Regions from separate parts of the Lentzea sp. NPDC055074 genome, predicted to be linked through region 3. Evidence: riboswitches for the same ligand, from Rfam matches in the RefSeq annotation. Region 3 holds a riboswitch; each other region holds the start of a gene.
The links. Region 3 has a riboswitch for cobalamin ahead of metE (5-methyltetrahydropteroyltriglutamate--homocysteine S-methyltransferase). Riboswitches for the same ligand answer to the same signal wherever they lie in the genome.
Positions count from the first base shown of each region.

Region 1: another riboswitch for cobalamin. It lies ahead of ACWF7A_RS37715 (FecCD family ABC transporter permease); the one in region 3 lies ahead of metE (5-methyltetrahydropteroyltriglutamate--homocysteine S-methyltransferase).
Region 2: another riboswitch for cobalamin. It lies ahead of ACWF7A_RS15600 (CbtB domain-containing protein); the one in region 3 lies ahead of metE (5-methyltetrahydropteroyltriglutamate--homocysteine S-methyltransferase).
Region 4: another riboswitch for cobalamin. It lies ahead of cobN (cobaltochelatase subunit CobN); the one in region 3 lies ahead of metE (5-methyltetrahydropteroyltriglutamate--homocysteine S-methyltransferase).

Region 1 is NZ_JBSGUQ010000023.1:107,798-111,581, forward strand. It holds gene ACWF7A_RS37700 (3-isopropylmalate dehydrogenase) at 1-296, shown strand, start outside; gene ACWF7A_RS37705 (hypothetical protein) at 375-806, shown strand; gene ACWF7A_RS37710 (YciI family protein) at 855-1,274, opposite strand; cobalamin riboswitch at 1,362-1,500, shown strand; gene ACWF7A_RS37715 (FecCD family ABC transporter permease) at 1,534-2,556, shown strand; gene ACWF7A_RS37720 (ABC transporter ATP-binding protein) at 2,556-3,296, shown strand; gene ACWF7A_RS37725 (ABC transporter substrate-binding protein) at 3,293-3,784, shown strand, end outside.
Region 2 is NZ_JBSGUQ010000005.1:489,081-492,864, forward strand. It holds gene ACWF7A_RS15590 (hypothetical protein) at 1-159, opposite strand, end outside; gene ACWF7A_RS15595 (CbtA family protein) at 410-1,165, opposite strand; gene ACWF7A_RS15600 (CbtB domain-containing protein) at 1,188-1,376, opposite strand; cobalamin riboswitch at 1,410-1,584, opposite strand; gene ACWF7A_RS15605 ((2Fe-2S)-binding protein) at 1,633-2,283, opposite strand; gene ACWF7A_RS15610 (phosphoribosyl-ATP diphosphatase) at 2,392-2,655, shown strand; gene hisG (ATP phosphoribosyltransferase) at 2,670-3,530, shown strand; gene ACWF7A_RS15620 (antibiotic biosynthesis monooxygenase family protein) at 3,527-3,784, shown strand, end outside.
Region 3 is NZ_JBSGUQ010000001.1:782,264-786,047, forward strand. It holds gene argG (argininosuccinate synthase) at 1-416, opposite strand, end outside; gene ACWF7A_RS03645 (hypothetical protein) at 513-995, opposite strand; gene ACWF7A_RS03650 (siderophore-interacting protein) at 1,072-1,893, shown strand; gene ACWF7A_RS03655 (hypothetical protein) at 1,920-2,183, opposite strand; cobalamin riboswitch at 2,213-2,415, shown strand; gene metE (5-methyltetrahydropteroyltriglutamate--homocysteine S-methyltransferase) at 2,526-3,784, shown strand, end outside.
Region 4 is NZ_JBSGUQ010000020.1:11,734-15,517, forward strand. It holds gene cobN (cobaltochelatase subunit CobN) at 1-2,035, opposite strand, end outside; cobalamin riboswitch at 2,071-2,206, opposite strand; gene ACWF7A_RS34695 (hypothetical protein) at 2,215-3,210, shown strand; gene ACWF7A_RS34700 (precorrin-8X methylmutase) at 3,207-3,784, shown strand, end outside.

The DNA of each region.
Region 1 (3,784 bases), on a different contig from region 3:
GCATCGGCCTGGCCGCGTCGGGGAACATGGACGTCACGCGGCGCAACCCGTCGATGTTCGAGCCGGTCCACGGTTCGGCGCCGGACATCGCGGGCCAGGGCATCGCCGACCCGACGGCCGCCGTGCTGTCGGTCGCGCTGCTGCTCGACCACCTCGGCGAGCACGAGGCGGCCCGCCGGATCGAGGCCTCCGTGGCCTTTGATCTCGCGACCAGGGACCACCAGTCGCCTGGGGCCACCTACGCCATCGGCGACCGTCTCGCGGCACTCGTGTCGTCGAACGTCCGCACGGGCTGAGGTTCATCAGCAGGACTCTCCGGCCCCGGCACCCCAGTGGTGCCGGGGCCGGGTTCGTCTGAATTCCCAGGGGGTTTCGTGTTCGGGTCAGCACGACGGACGGCGTTGGAGACCAGGGTCGCCGAGCTGGAGCAGCAGGTGCGGGTGCTGGGCGGTCAACTGGAGGCCGTGCGGCCGCTGCTGGCCGACGAGCGCCGCCTGGAGGCACTCGCCGCGCGGGCCGCGTCGGCGGTGCGGGCCGCGGAACCGCTGGGGCAGCGGACCGAGATGAAGCTGGACGCCCTGTACCAAGCCGAGAGGACGGGGTTCGTCTCGGTGTACTTCACCGGCGGCTGGAACGCGCGGGTGAAGTTGCTGGTCGGGCCGGAGAACCCGCCCACGACGTGTGTGGGCGAGGTCTACCACGACTACGCGGGTGCGCTGGTGCGGGCAGGTGAGTGGTGGATCGCCCGGAGCAACAGCTCCCGCACCGATCTCCACTTCCACGTGCACTTCACCCCGTTGTCCTGAAGCCCGGCCAGGAGGTTCCGGCCGGGCTGCGGTGTTCCCCTCCGCGGATCAGAGCTGGCCGTTGGCCTCACGCCACGCGCGCTCCTTCTTGATCCACTCGTTGTCCTGCGGGAACTCCTCGATGGACGGCACGCGGCGGATCTCGGTCTTGAACCCGGGCCCGGTCATCGGCATGCGCTTCGCCCACTCGACCGCCTCCTGGATCGACGCGACGTTGATGAGGTAGAAGCCGTTGAACAGCTCCTTGGTCTCGCCGTACGGGCCGTCCGTGACGACCGGCGGCTCCTGCGAGTAGTCGACGACGACGCCCGTGGTGGCGTCGTCCAGGCCCTCGGCGGCGAGCAGCACACCGGCGCGGATCAGTTCCTCGTTGTACGCGCCGACCGTCTCGAGCATCTTGTCGAAGTCGAACTCGCCCATGTTCGCGTAGGCCTCGTCGGTGGCGCGCATGATCAGCATGTACTTCACGGTGTGTCTCCCTGGTCCGGTTCTCGCTTGGCGTCCACAGGTCGAACGGGCCCGGTGCCGGATCGACATCACACCCGGAAAATTTCCGAACTTTCTGTTTCCGCAGGTAGGGTCACTGACGTCGTACGTGGGGGAAGACCGGTCTGAGTCCGGCGCTGACCCGCAACGGTAGGTCCCCCTTTGGCAGGGGACGAGCCCGAACACCCGCGCGCGACGACCGAGGAACTCCAACTCCGCCGTGGACTGCGGGAAGGACCCAGTGATCTCCAAGATCAGTGCGCTCGTCGGCGTGCTCGTCGTCAGCATCGTGGCGGGCGTCGCGCTCGGCCCCGTCTCCGTGCCGTTCGACGTCACCGTCTCCCTGCTCCGGGAGGCGCTCACCGGCGGCACCGTCCCCGCGGACCTCGCCGGGCAGTACCACATCGTCTGGGACATCCGGCTGCCTCGCGTGCTGCTCGCCGCCGTCGTGGGGGCCGGGCTGAGCGCGGTCGGCGTCGCGATCCAGGCGATGGTCCGCAACGCGCTCGCCGACCCGTACGTGCTCGGCATCTCGTCGGGCGCGAGCGTGGGCGCGACGGCCGTGGCGACGCTCGGTGTGCTGTCCGGGTTCGGTGTCTACGCGCTGTCCGTGGGGGCCTTCCTGACCGGCCTCGGAGCCACGGCTCTGGTCTACATCACCGCGCGCACGAGCCGGGGGCTCACACCGTTGCGGCTCGTGCTGACCGGAACCGCGCTGGCGTACGGGTTCTCCGCCGTGGCGATGCTGCTGGTGTTCCAGGCGCCGCGAGGTGAGGCGGCGCGGGCCGCGATGTTCTGGTTGCTCGGCAGCCTCGGCGGCGCGAACTGGCAGTCGCTGCCGGTCGCCGCCGTGGTGACTCTCGCGGGGATCGTCTACCTCGCGACCAAAGCGCGGCAGCTCAACGCGATGGCGATGGGCGACGAGACCGCGACGACGCTCGGCGTGCCGGTCAACCGGTTCCGCACGCACCTGTTCATCGTCACCGCGGCCATGACCGGCGTGCTGGTGGCGGTCAGCGGAGCGGTCGGCTTCGTCGGCCTGATGCTGCCGCACCTCACCCGCATGGTCGTCGGCGCCGACCACCGCAAGGTGCTCGCCCTCGCGCCGCTCGCCGGAGCCTCGTTCCTGGTCTGGGTCGACGTGGCCGCGCGGATGCTCGCGGCGCCGGAGGAGCTGCCGCTCGGCGTCATCACCGCCGCACTCGGCGTGCCGTGCTTCATCTTCCTGATGCGCCGCCGGTCCTACGTCTTCGGAGGCCGCTGATGCGCGTCGAGATCGACCAGGTCACCGTGCGCGGCATCATCACGGACATCTCGCTGCACGCCGACGGCGAGGTGGTCGGCATCGTCGGCCCGAACGGCAGCGGCAAGTCCACGACGTTGCGCTGCGTCTACCGGGCGTTGAAGCCGGACGCGGGCGCGGTGCTGCTCGACGGCGAGAACGTCCACAAGCGACGCTCCGTCGCCCGCGACCTCTCCGCGCTGTCCCAGGAGTCGCAGGTCGAGTTCGACTTCACGGTCGCCGAGGTCGTGGAGATGGGACGCCTGCCGCACGACCGCGACCCGGCTCTCGACGCGCGGGTGGTGGCCGAGTCACTGGCCACAGTGGACGTCTCGCACCTCGCGTCCCGCAGCTTCCTCAGCCTGTCCGGCGGCGAACGGCAGCGCGTGCTGATCGCGCGGGCCGTCGCCCAGCAGCCGCGCGTGCTGGTGCTGGACGAACCGACCAACCACCTCGACATCCGGCACCAGCTGGACGTCCTCTCCCTGGCACGAGGTCTCGGCATCACGGTCCTGACCGTGCTGCACGACCTGAACCTCGCCGCGTCCTTCTGCGACCGCCTCTACGTGCTGGACGAAGGACGGGTCGTCGCCTCCGGCACCCCGGACGAGGTCCTCGTGCCCGAGCTGATCGCCAAGGTCTTCCACGTCACGGCGCACGTCGTGCGCCACCCCACCACAGGAGTGCCCCAGCTCCTGTTCGACCAGGAGGTCACCCCTTGAGAACCGTTGTCTGCGCAGTGCTGCTGCTCGTCTCCGGCTGCGGCGCGACGGTCGCCTCCGACACCTCCGCGTCCGACCCGGTGACCATCACGAACTGCGGTCAGCAGGTCACGTTCGACCGCGTCCCGTCCAAAGTGGTCACCAACGACACCGGCATCACCGAGCTGATGTTCGCGCTGGGCCTGAAGGACCGGATGGCGGGGTACGTAATCAGCGGCAAGGACTCCGTCGACGTGCGGACCTCGCCGTGGAAGGCCGACTTCGAGAGCGTGAAGCACCTGTCCGACAAGGTGTCGAAGGAGGTCGTGCAGGGAGCGAACGCGGACCTGGTCTTCGCCGGGTGGAACTACGGCTTCAGCGAGAGCACCGGGTTCACCCCGGACGCGCTGAAGGAACTGGGGATCGGCACCTACCAGCTGACCGAGGCCTGTCGCAACGGAGTCGGCAAGCAGCGGGGCATCATGCCCGCACTCGACGCGTTGTACACG
Region 2 (3,784 bases), on a different contig from region 3:
CCGCCGCCAGCGGAGCCTGGCGTCGTCCGCGATGTCCGTGAGCATCGCGAACAGGCTCGGCCAGAGCGAGGGCAGCCGGCTGCCCTCGTCCACGTCCCACTCGCGGACGCACCCGGACTCCGGACCCGGACGTTCGTCGATGAACAGGTAGTCGCCCATGCCGGCCGCGGCAATCGGGACGAACTCCTCGAGGAATGTTCCCGACGTCGTTCCCGCTGGGAATCCTCCGGGGACAACGGGGTTTACCGCGCCGGGATCAGGTTCTCGGCGCCGGCGGGACGCCAGAGACCAGTTGCCCCGGGAGCGGCCGTGATCTGGTCGAAGGTGCGGGATGCGTTGACGCGCAACCCGTTGTGGATGCGTTCCCGCGGTTGGGTGTGCGGGGTGGCCTCGCGGCCACCCCGCACCATCACGCGACTGCGGCCTTCTCGGAGGCCTTGACCCTGCGCGTGGCCGGGTCGACCAGCAGGCCGAACACCACGCCGAGGCCGACGTAGAGCGTGGCGAGCTGGGCGAGCGAGCTGAGGCGGAACTGCCACAGCACGTTCACCGGCATGTCCGCGGGGATCGTGTCCGGCGGCGCGGGGAACGCCAGCAGCACCACCGCGGAGGCCGCGGCCACCGCGAGGAGCACGACCGTCGTCCGCACCGGCTGAGACTGGGCGCGCAGCTGCTCGGCGAGCCAGCTGGCGGCCCACACGATCACCAGGCCGGCCACCACCACACCGAGGTAGAGCGCGGTCCGGTAGTTCACCGTCTCCGGGTCGCCCACGGCGGGCGGGTTGGCCGGGTACTTGAGCCACGGCAGCAGCGCCACGGCACCGAACACCGCGGCACCGAACGTGAAGCTGCGGCTGAACGGCGTGCTGCCGGCGAACCAGCGCTTCGACAGCGCGTAGGCGGTGGCGAACACCAGGCCCACGGCGATGCCGACGATCACCACGCCGAGCATGCCGCCCACGACCTGGGCGCCGCGGCTGACGAGCTCGTCCTCGCCACCGTGCGAATGGCCGGTTTCCTCACCGGCGGGTGCGCGAGCCTCCTCGACCGCGAGCGCGGCGCGGATCGGGATCTCGGTCACCAGGAGCTGCACCAGCGCGGAGGCGACACCGGCGATACCGCCGGCCGCGACTCCGCGCAGCGCAAGGGACTTGTACGTCGTCATCTGCTTGATCGGGGGAATGGGATCAGTGGCAGGGGACGCCGAGGGCGTGACGGCCGTCGTGGAAGAACTCGTGCAGCAACTCGGAACCCGCGCCGAGCGCGAGACCGTTCTCCTGCAGGACCAGGTACGTGACGATCAGGCCGAGCACAGAGACGGCGAAGGCCCATTTGGGCACGCGGACGGCGGACAGGCTTGCTGCGGGGCTCGTCATGACGGGCTCCTCCATACCTCGTGGAAGGTCAACTCTCCTTGCGGCGCCGCAGCCGGTCTCCTGACTCCCGGATCAACGCTGCCCCCGCGTCTTCCCAGTCCCGGCGGGGACCAGTGACGTGCTCGGCGGGGATCGCTTCCCGGTCACAGTGGCGAGGACCGCGCCGGATTCTCACCGGCTTCCCGTCACTGCGGCGGGTGCACCGTAAGTTGAGCGGCACGTTAAGCACAACCGGCCATAAGAGTTGTTGCGTTCCTCACTTCACGAGTGGGCAGTCACCGCACTTCCCACCTGCGGCGACGCGGTAATAGAGACAACACGACCGACGCCGGAACGTGACCTCGCCGGGAAAAGTCAGGAATTCTCCCGCCTGTTCGAACGGCGGTGCGCTCATGAGCCGTTCGCCGCGTTCTTCCGCTTCCTCGGCGGTGAGCATGCGTGCGCGCACAACCATTTTGAGCGCGCCCGCGACGTTCGACATCGCGTTGCCCCAGAGCAGCCCGCGCGCCACCGGGACCTGCGCGTGGACCGCCTCCACCACGGGCGCGAGGGCCTCGGCGGCGGGCGGGCCGAGGCGTGGCTGGTCTATGCGGACGCTCAGGCCGTCCGTGACGTGGTGCCGCCACCACAGGTTCTCCGGCCGCACGTCGATCGGGATGTTCGCGGCCGTGAGAGGGCTGAGCAACCGGGCCGTGTAACTGAGGAAGAACAGGCTGGCGGCGACGCGTGGTTCTTCCGCTTTGTACCGAATCGCGATGGCGTCGATCGTGTTCTTGAGAGCGGGTCCTTCGAGAAGCGCTGTTCCCGGCAGCCAGGACTCGTCCGGACGGCCCACGTCGAGAGCGAAGAACGGGTTGATCCCGCGCACGCGGCGCAGTGCTTCGAGCACCTCGGCGAACTCAGACACAGAAGTTCACGCTACCGGGTGTCCATGCAGGACAGATCACGTCCACGGCCTGGGACAGATGCGACCGCGGTGTGGACGGGGGTCAGCGGGATGGGAGGATGTCGTGCCGTGAAGACCTTCGATTCCCTGTTCGCTGAACTGACCGAACGAGCCGCCACCAAGCCGGAGGGTTCCGGCACCGTCGCTGCGCTCGAGGCCGGGGTCCATGCGCAGGGCAAGAAGGTCCTGGAGGAGGCGGGCGAGGTCTGGATCGCCGCCGAGTACGAGTCCGACGAGAAGCTCTCCGAGGAGATCTCGCAGCTGCTCTACCGCCTCCAGGTGCTCATGCTGGGCCGTGGGCTCACCCTCGAAGACGTCTACAAGTACCTCTGACGGAAGACTTTCACATGCTGCGCGTAGCAGTCCCGAACAAGGGTGCGCTCGCTGAACGCGCCTCCGCCATGCTCACCGAAGCGGGCTACCGGCAGCGGCACGAGCCGCGCGACCTGACCGTGCTCGACAACAACAACGAGGTCGAGTTCTTCTTCCTGCGTCCCAAGGACATCGCGATCTACGTGGCGTCCGGCGACCTGGACCTCGGCATCACCGGCCGTGACCTGGCCGCCGACTCGGGCGCCGACGACAACGGCAACTCCGTCGAGGAGCTGCTGGCACTGGGCTTCGGGGGGTCGACCTTCCGTTACGCGGGGCCTCGCGGCACCGACTGGAAGGTCTCCGACCTCGAAGGCAAGCGCCTCGCGACCGCGTACCCGAGGCTCGTGGGGCGTGACCTCAAGGCCCGTGGCATCACCGCCAAGGTGATCCGTCTCGACGGTGCCGTGGAGATCTCGATCCAGCTCGGCGTGGCCGACCTGATCGCCGACGTGGTGGGCTCCGGCCGCACCCTGCGCCAGCACGACCTGGTGCCGTTCGGCGAGCCGATCTGCGAGTCGGAGGCGGTCCTCATCCACCGCAACGGCTCGGAGGTCACGGCCGCGAAGAAGCAGCTCACCGCCCGCTTGCAGGGCGTCGTGTTCGCGCAGCAGTACCTGATGCTCGACTACGACTGCCCGCGGACGCTCCTCGACGCCGCGATCGCGCTGACTCCGGGCCTGGAGTCGCCGACCGTCGCGCCGCTGGCCAACCCGGACTGGGCGGCCGTGCGGGCGATGGTGTCGCGCAAGGAGGCGAACAAGGTGATGGACGAGCTGGCCGCGATCGGTGCCAAGGCCGTGCTGGCCTCGGACATCAGGTTCTGCCGGCTGTGATCACGGAGCACGCCGTGCTCGACGTCCTGCCGGGCTCCGAGCAGGACTTCGAGTGGGCGTTCGGCGAGGCGCGGGAGCTGATCTCCGCCTCGCCGGGCTTCCGCGGTCTCGAACTGCTGCGGTGCCTGGAGACGCCGGCGCGCTACCTGCTGCTCGTGCGCTGGGACTCCGTCGAAGCGCACACCGTGGGCTTCCGGCAGGGGCCGTCGTACGAGCGGTGGTCGTCGCTGCTGCACCGCTTCTACTCGCCGTTC
Region 3 (3,784 bases):
CGCTCGATGTCGTTGCCCTTGTAGGTGGAGCCGTCGCCCCAGATCTGCACGTCGTCGTCGAGCATGGCGCGCACGAGCATGGTGCCCGTGACGGCCCGCCCGAGCGGAGTCGTGTTGAAGTACGCGCGGCCACCGGACCGGATGTGGAACGCGCCGCAGGCGAGCGCCGCGAGACCTTCCTCGACGAGCGCGGAGCGGCAGTCGACCAGACGCGCGATCTCGGCACCGTAGGTACCGGCGCGGCTCGGGACCGTGTCGATCTCGGGCTCGTCGTACTGGCCGATGTCCGCGGTGTACGTGCAGGGCACAGCGCCCTTCTCACGCATCCACGCGACCGCGACGGAGGTGTCGAGACCACCGGAGAAGGCGATGCCGACGCGTTCGCCGGCGGGAAGTGAAGTGAGCACCTTGGACACGTTGAGAATTATGCACGACGATGTATGACAATGCACGTCGGGGTGGTTGTTAGCTGCGCCTCACGCCCGTTTCCCCAGGTCAAACCGGGAAGAACGTCACCGCGGCGGGTCCAGCTCGTCCGCCCGCTCCTGCATCCGACGCACCCCGTCCTCGTGCTCGGCCGCCCGCATGGCCGTGATCGCCGCGTACAGGTGCGCCCCCGTGTACGGATCCTCCTCCTTGCGCTCGTACACCTCCCCCAAGGTCGCGTTGTACATCGCGTGGGACATGGCCGCGAGCAGGGCGCGGGTGCGCGCCGCCACCCCCTTGGGCGCGCCGGCGTCGATGATCGGGGTGACCCGCTCCCACACCTCGTCCGGCGGGCCGGGCGGGTAGATCTGGTTGAGCGCCAGCAGGCCGTTCTCCAGCGCGCCCATCACCAGCCAGGTCTCGTCCCGGTCGCGCGGCATCAGCCTCTCGACGCGCTCGGCGTCGCGCTGGTGGTAGGCGATGGCGAGCCGCAGTCCGATGGCCTGGCTGCGGTTCCTGCTCTCGGGCTCTTCGAACCACCATTGTTGTTGCGCGGTCCTGGGGAACATGTCCGCAGTGTGCGCCCTCGGTCTCGATTTCGCCCGACTATTTAGGTAAGCCTAACCAAACGTGTACGGTGCGGGCATGTCGCGCTACTCCGCCTTCGAACGGTTCACCGTCAAGGCCGCCACCAAGGCCGCCGAGATGATGATGGCGCCCGCGAACCGTCGCGAGGTCTTCGACCAGTTCGTCATGTCCGTGACGGCGGTGAGCGAGCTCGGCGACCACATGCGCCGGATCACCTTCCACGCGCCGGAGTTCGAGTCGTTCGCGGTCACGGGGCCGGACGAGTACTTCGGGCTGCTGATGGCGACGGGCCGCGAGCTCGTCATGCCGGCCGACGACCGCATCAACGTCCGCACGTCGTTGCGCGCGATGCCGGAGGAGACGCGGCCCGACCTGCGCTGGTACACGGTGCGCGCGCACCGGCCCGAGGTCGCCGAGATCGACGTCGACTTCGTCGTGCACGGTGACGCCGGGCCCGGCACGCGGTGGGCGCGGCGGGCGAGCGCCGGGGACGAGGCGGGGTTCCGCGCCGGTGGCTCGGCCTACCGGCCGCCCGCCGAGGGGGCCGTGCTGCTCGCGGCCGATGAGACGGCGTTGCCCGCGCTCGCGGCGATCCTCGAGGCCGAGACCCGGCCGGTGCACGTGTTCGCCGAGGTGCCGGACGAGTCGTACCGGGTCGACCTCGACGCGGAGTGGGTGTTCCGCGGGGACGGCGAGCCCGGATCCGCTGTGGTCGAGGCGATCCAGGACAAGGCGCTGTCCACTGTGGAGTACGCCTGGGCGTGCGGGGAGTCGGCGCTCGCGACCGGGGTGCGGCGGCACCTCGTCAAGGACCGCGGGGTGGACCGAAAGGCGATCATGTTCAGCGGTTACTGGAAGGTCGGCTCAGCCCGCGGGTGAGACGGCGCTGAGCCGCGACGTCCCGGTCACCACGGGTCGGTCGGCGCGATCCCGTGCCGGTGCCCGTGGACGGCGACCACGATCCGTTCGAGGTCGTCGGCGGCGGCCGGGGACCGGGGCTCGTGGTCCGCGGCCGTCAGCAGCGTCGGGTAGCCGGCGCTGCCCTGCGGCGGCGGGTAGCCGTTGACGGGTAGCAGCACGGCGCCGAGGCGGCGGTAGAACGCGATGCGGCGGTGGCGGATCCGTTCCTCGTCCGGGTTGAGCGATCTCACCATCCAGTACGCCGACATGGCGCTGGGCATGCTCGGCGCGGCCCGCTAGTCTCGATCACGCCAGCGGTTCACCCCGGTCCTCCGGGGTGGAGCAAAAGGGAACCCGGTGCGAGTCCGGGACTGCCCCGCAGCGGTGAGTGGGAACGAAAGCCGTCAACAGCACTGGGTCGGGAGACCTGGGAAGCGACGGCCGGTAGGAGTGTGCACGGCGCCCACGAGTCCGAAGACCTGCCGCAGGTCCGTGCACCGAACCCGGTGCGCGGTGCTCCGGAGCCTCTCGGGCGGGCTGACGGGTGCGGCTTCCGTGCTGCGCTGCTCGTGGGACTCCGGTGCTTCCGCACGCTCGCGAGGAGAGAGCCTGTGACCATCGGCAGCACCGTTCTCGGCTACCCCCGGATCGGACCGAAGCGCGAACTGAAGCGCGCGGTCGAGCGGTACTGGGCCGAGACGATCGACGAAGCCGCCCTGCGGGAGACCGCGCGACGGCTCAGGGCTCAGACCTGGGCCGAACTGTCCGAACTGGACTCGATCCCGTCCGGCACGTTCTCGTTCTACGACCAGGTGCTCGACACCGCCCAGCTGTTCGGCGTGATCCCGCAACGGTTCCGCGACCTGGGTCTGTCCGAACTGGACACCTACTTCGCGGCGGCACGCGGCCGGAACGGCGCCGCGGCCCTGGAGCTGACGAAGTGGTTCGACACGAACTACCACTACCTGGTGCCGGAGCTGGGCCCGGACACCGAGTTCCGCCTCTCCGGTGACAGGCCGGTCGCCGAGTACCGCGAGGCCCGCGCCCTCGGCGTCACGACCAGGCCGGTGCTGCTCGGCCCGGTGACGTTCCTGTTGCTGGCCAAGGGCACCACGCCGGGCTTCGACCCGGTGACGCTGCTCGACGGCCTGCTGGAGGTCTACGTCGAGCTGCTCGGCCGGCTGAGGGTCGAGGGCGTCGGGTGGGTGCAGCTCGACGAACCGGCGTTCGCCGCCGACCGCAGCCCCGCCGAGCTCGACGCCCTGAAGCGGGCCTACCGCACGCTGGGTGGCCTGCCCGGCCGGCCGAAGCTGCTCGTCACCGGCTACTACGGCGACCTGGGCGAGGCGTTGCCGATCCTCGCCCAGTCGCCGGTCGAGGCGATCGGCCTCGACCTCGTCAGCGCGCCGGACACGCCGGTCGCGATCCCCGCGCTGCGCGACAAGATCCTCGTCGCCGGGCTGGTCGACGGCCGCAACGTGTGGCGCACCGACCTGCACGCGGCGTTGGCGAAAGCCGTGTCGTTGCTGGGGTTCGCGCGCGAGGTCGTCGTCTCGTCGTCCTCGACGCTGCTGCACGTGCCGTACGACCTGGAGGCCGAGAACCTAGAACCGGACGTGCAGGCGCGGTTGGCGTTCGCGCGGCAGAAGGTCCGCGAGATCGTGGTGCTGGGCAACGCCCTGCGCGGCGAGGCCGGCGGCGCGTGGACGGACGAGGCGAAGCGCCCGGTGCCGAGCCCGCACCGTGACGACCACGTCCGGGCGCGCGTCGAGTCGCTGCGGCCGGAACACCGCGTCCGCGCGCCCTACGAGGAACGTGCCGCCGCGCAACAGGCCCGGCTGGGACTGCCGCCGCTCGCGACCACGACGAT
Region 4 (3,784 bases), on a different contig from region 3:
GCAACATGGCGAGCACGAGGTTGACGCGAACGCTGCCGATCGGCGCCTCACCGAGGATGTGCAGGCCGTCGCGGATCTGGACGTCCTTGACCTCGCACAGCCAGCCGTCGACGTGCAGGATGAACTCGTCGAACTCCGCGTCGTGCGGCCGGTCGTCGAGCCCCAGGTCGTGGTCGAGCTTCGCGGCCTTGATCAGCGTCCAGATCTGCGCGCGGATCGCCGGCACCTTGGCCGGGTCCATCGCGGAGATGTTCCCGTACTCGTCGAGCAACTGCTCCAGGCGCGCGATGTCGCCGTAGCTGTCGGCGCGGGCCATCGGCGGCACGAGGTGGTCGACCAGCGTGGCGTGCGCACGCCGCTTCGCCTGCGTGCCCTCACCGGGGTCGTTGACGAGGAACGGGTAGATCAGCGGCAGGTCGCCGAGCGCCGCGTCCGTGCCGCAGGACGCCGACATGCCGACGGTCTTGCCGGGCAACCACTCCAGGTTGCCGTGCTTGCCGACGTGCACCACCGCGTCCGCGCCGAAGTTCGACTCGACCCACCGGTACGCCGCGAGGTAGTGGTGCGACGGCGGCAGGTCCGGGTCGTGGTAGATCGCGATCGGGTTCTCGCCGAACCCGCGCGGCGGCTGCACGATCACCGCCACGTTGCCGGACCTCAGCGCGGCCAGCACGATCTCGCCGTCCTTCGACTTCGAGTGGTCGACGAAGAGCGTGCCGGGAGCCTCGCCCCAGTGCTCCTGCATCGACTCGCGGAAGTCGTCGGGCAGCGTCTCGTAGAACTCGCGGTAGTCGGCCGCGGCGATGCGGATCGGGTTGCTCTCGAACTGCTCCTGCGTGAGCCAGTCCGCGTCCTGGCCGCCGGCGGCGATCAGCGCGTGGATCAGCTTGTCGCCGTCGAGCTCGTCGACGCCCGGCAGCTCGTCGCCGATGTCGTACCCGTGCTCGCGCATGGCCTTCAGCAGCCGGACGGTCGACGCGGGCGTGTCGAGCCCGACCGCGTTGCCGATGCGCGAGTGCTTGGTCGGGTACGCCGACAGCATGACGACGACCTTGCGCTCGCCGACCGGGATGTGGCGCAACCGGCCGTGCCGCACGGCGATGCCCGCGACGCGCAGCGCCCGTTCCGGGTCGGCGACGTAGATCGTGAGACCGTCGGAGTCGATCTCCTTGAAGGAGAACGGGACCGTGATGATCCGGCCGTCGAACTCGGGGATCGCGACCTGCGTCGCGGTGTCCAAAGGAGACAGTCCGTCGTCGTTCTCGTCCCACGTCGCACGGCTCGACGTGAGGCACAACCCCTGCAGGATCGGCACGTCGAGGGCGGCCAGCGCACCGACGTCCCACGCGTCGTCGTCGCCACCGGCGGACGCCTTCGCGGGGTTCGTGCCACCGGCCGCGAGCACCGTCACGACGAGCGCGTCGGCCTGCCGCAGCGTGTCGAGCAGCTCGGGTTCGGCGGTGCGCAGCGAGGAGCAGAAGACGGGCAGGGCCTTGCCACCCTTGGCCTCGATCGCATCGCACAGCGCGTGGATGAACGCGGTGTTCCCGGCGACGTGGTGGGCGCGGTAGTAGAGCACCGCGACCGTCGGACCTTCGGCCTGCGAGGCCTCGCGCTCCAGCACACCCCAGGTGGGGGTGGCGGTGGGGGCCTCGAAGCCGTGGCCGGTCAGCAGCACGGTGTCGGAGAGGAACTTGTGCAGCTCGGTGAGGTTCGCCGGACCGCCGTGCGCGAGGTAGAGGTGCGCCTCGGCGCACACGCCACCGGCCACCGTCGACAGCTCCATCAGCGCCGCGTCGGGCTGCATCTCACCGCCGAGCACCACCACGGGCAGCCCACAGGCCAGCAGCCAGTCGAGGCCCTCCTCCCACATCCGGCGGCCGCCGAGGATGCGCACGAGGACCAGGTCCACGCCCTCGACGAGCGCGGGCAGGTCGTCGGTCGTGAGTCGCGCGGGGTTGCCGAGCCGGTACTCGGCACCGCTCGCGCGCGCCGACAGCAGGTCGGTGTCGGAGGTCGACAGCAGAAGGATCACGCAGGCTCCATCCCTCGTGGGGTCCGCGCCCCAGGTTGCGGGTGACTGGCGAAGCAGAGTTCCTGACTCCCAGCGGTTGTCCGCTGGTCACAGTGGCGGGACCGCGCCGGATTCACACCGGCTTCCTCCTGCGCTTCGTCGTTCGGGCTCACCCTAACCGGCGGGTTACAGTCCGACCTATGCGTAGTCACCCGGACGCCTGCCCCGGCGCCGTCGAGCTGCACCAGGCGGCGGACGGCGGGCTGGCGCGCATCCGGGTGCCTGGCGGCACTCTTTCCGCTGCTCAGTGGGACGTCGTGCGCTCCGCGGCCGCGGAGCTCGGGAACGGTTCAGTGGAACTGACCTCGCGGGCGAACCTCCAGATCAGGGGCCTCGCGGACGGTGTCGAACTGGGCGCGCGGCTGTCTGCGGCGGGCCTGCTGCCGTCGGCCTCGCACGAGCGGATCCGCAACATCATCGCGGCGCCTCTGGAGAACGACCAGGCGCTGGTCGACGAGATCGATGCAGTGCTGTGCGCGGACCCGGAGCTGGCGTCGCTGCCGGGCCGGTTCCTGCTGACGGTGGGGCACGCGGTGAGCGGGCTGGGTGGCGACTTCGGCCTGGTCAGAGCCGATGCGGCGACGTGGGCCCTCCTCCTCGCGGGAACGGACACGGGCGTCCGCGTCACCGACCCCGCCGACGCCGTGGTGACCGCCGCCCGCCTCTTCCAGCGGCTGCGCGGAGCGGCCTGGCGCCTGTCCGAAGTGGACGACGGTGTGCGAAAGATCACCGCGCACTTCGGCACCTCCGACGGCCCGCGCGTCACCCCCGCTGTGACTCCTGTCGCACCTTCACCGTTGACCCCAGGGGTTCCACTGGGCCGGCTCGACGCCGGCCAGCTACCCGGCGTGGCCCTGCGCCTGACCCCGTGGCGCAGTCTCGTCGTGCCCGCCGGCACCGACACGTCCGGTCTCATCACCGACTCGGACTCCCCCTGGCACGGCGTCAGCGCCTGCACCGGCCGTCCCGGCTGCGCGAAGTCGCTCTCCGACGTGCGCGCCGACGCCCGTGCCTGGCTCGGAACCCCGCACCGCCGTCCGGTCCACTGGTCGGGATGCGCCCGCCGCTGCGGCCGGCCCGCGGGCGAAGTGATCGAGTTCGTCGCGACCGGCGACGGCTACGAGGAGATCCGTTGACGCAGTACATCAAGGACGGGGCGGAGATCTACCGCCAGTCCTTCGCCACCATCCGCGCGGAGTCGGACCTCACCGGGTTCCCCGCCGATGTCGCCCAGGTCGTCGTCCGCATGATCCACGCGTGCGGCATGACCGACCTTCCCCGCGACGTCGCGTTCTCCGCGAACGTCGTGCGTGACGCCCGCGCGGCACTCCGCGACGGCGCCCCGATCCTGTGCGACGCCAACATGGTCGCGTCCGGCGTGACCCGCCGGCGCCTGCCGAAGGACAACGAGGTCCTGTGCTACCTGCAGGACCCGCGCACACCGGGGCTCGCCGAGACGATCGGCAACACGCGCAGCGCGGCCGCGCTGGAGCTGCTCGCGGACCGGTTCGGTGGCGCGGTGATCGCGATCGGCAACGCCCCCACCGCGTTGTTCCACCTCCTCGACCTGATCGCCGCCGGAGCCCCGAGGCCCGCCGCGATCCTCGGCATCCCGGTCGGGTTCATCGGGGCCGCGGAGTCCAAGGAAGCTTTGGCCGCAACGGATCTGGAGCACCTCGTGGTGCGCGGCCGGCGCGGCGGCAGTGCCAT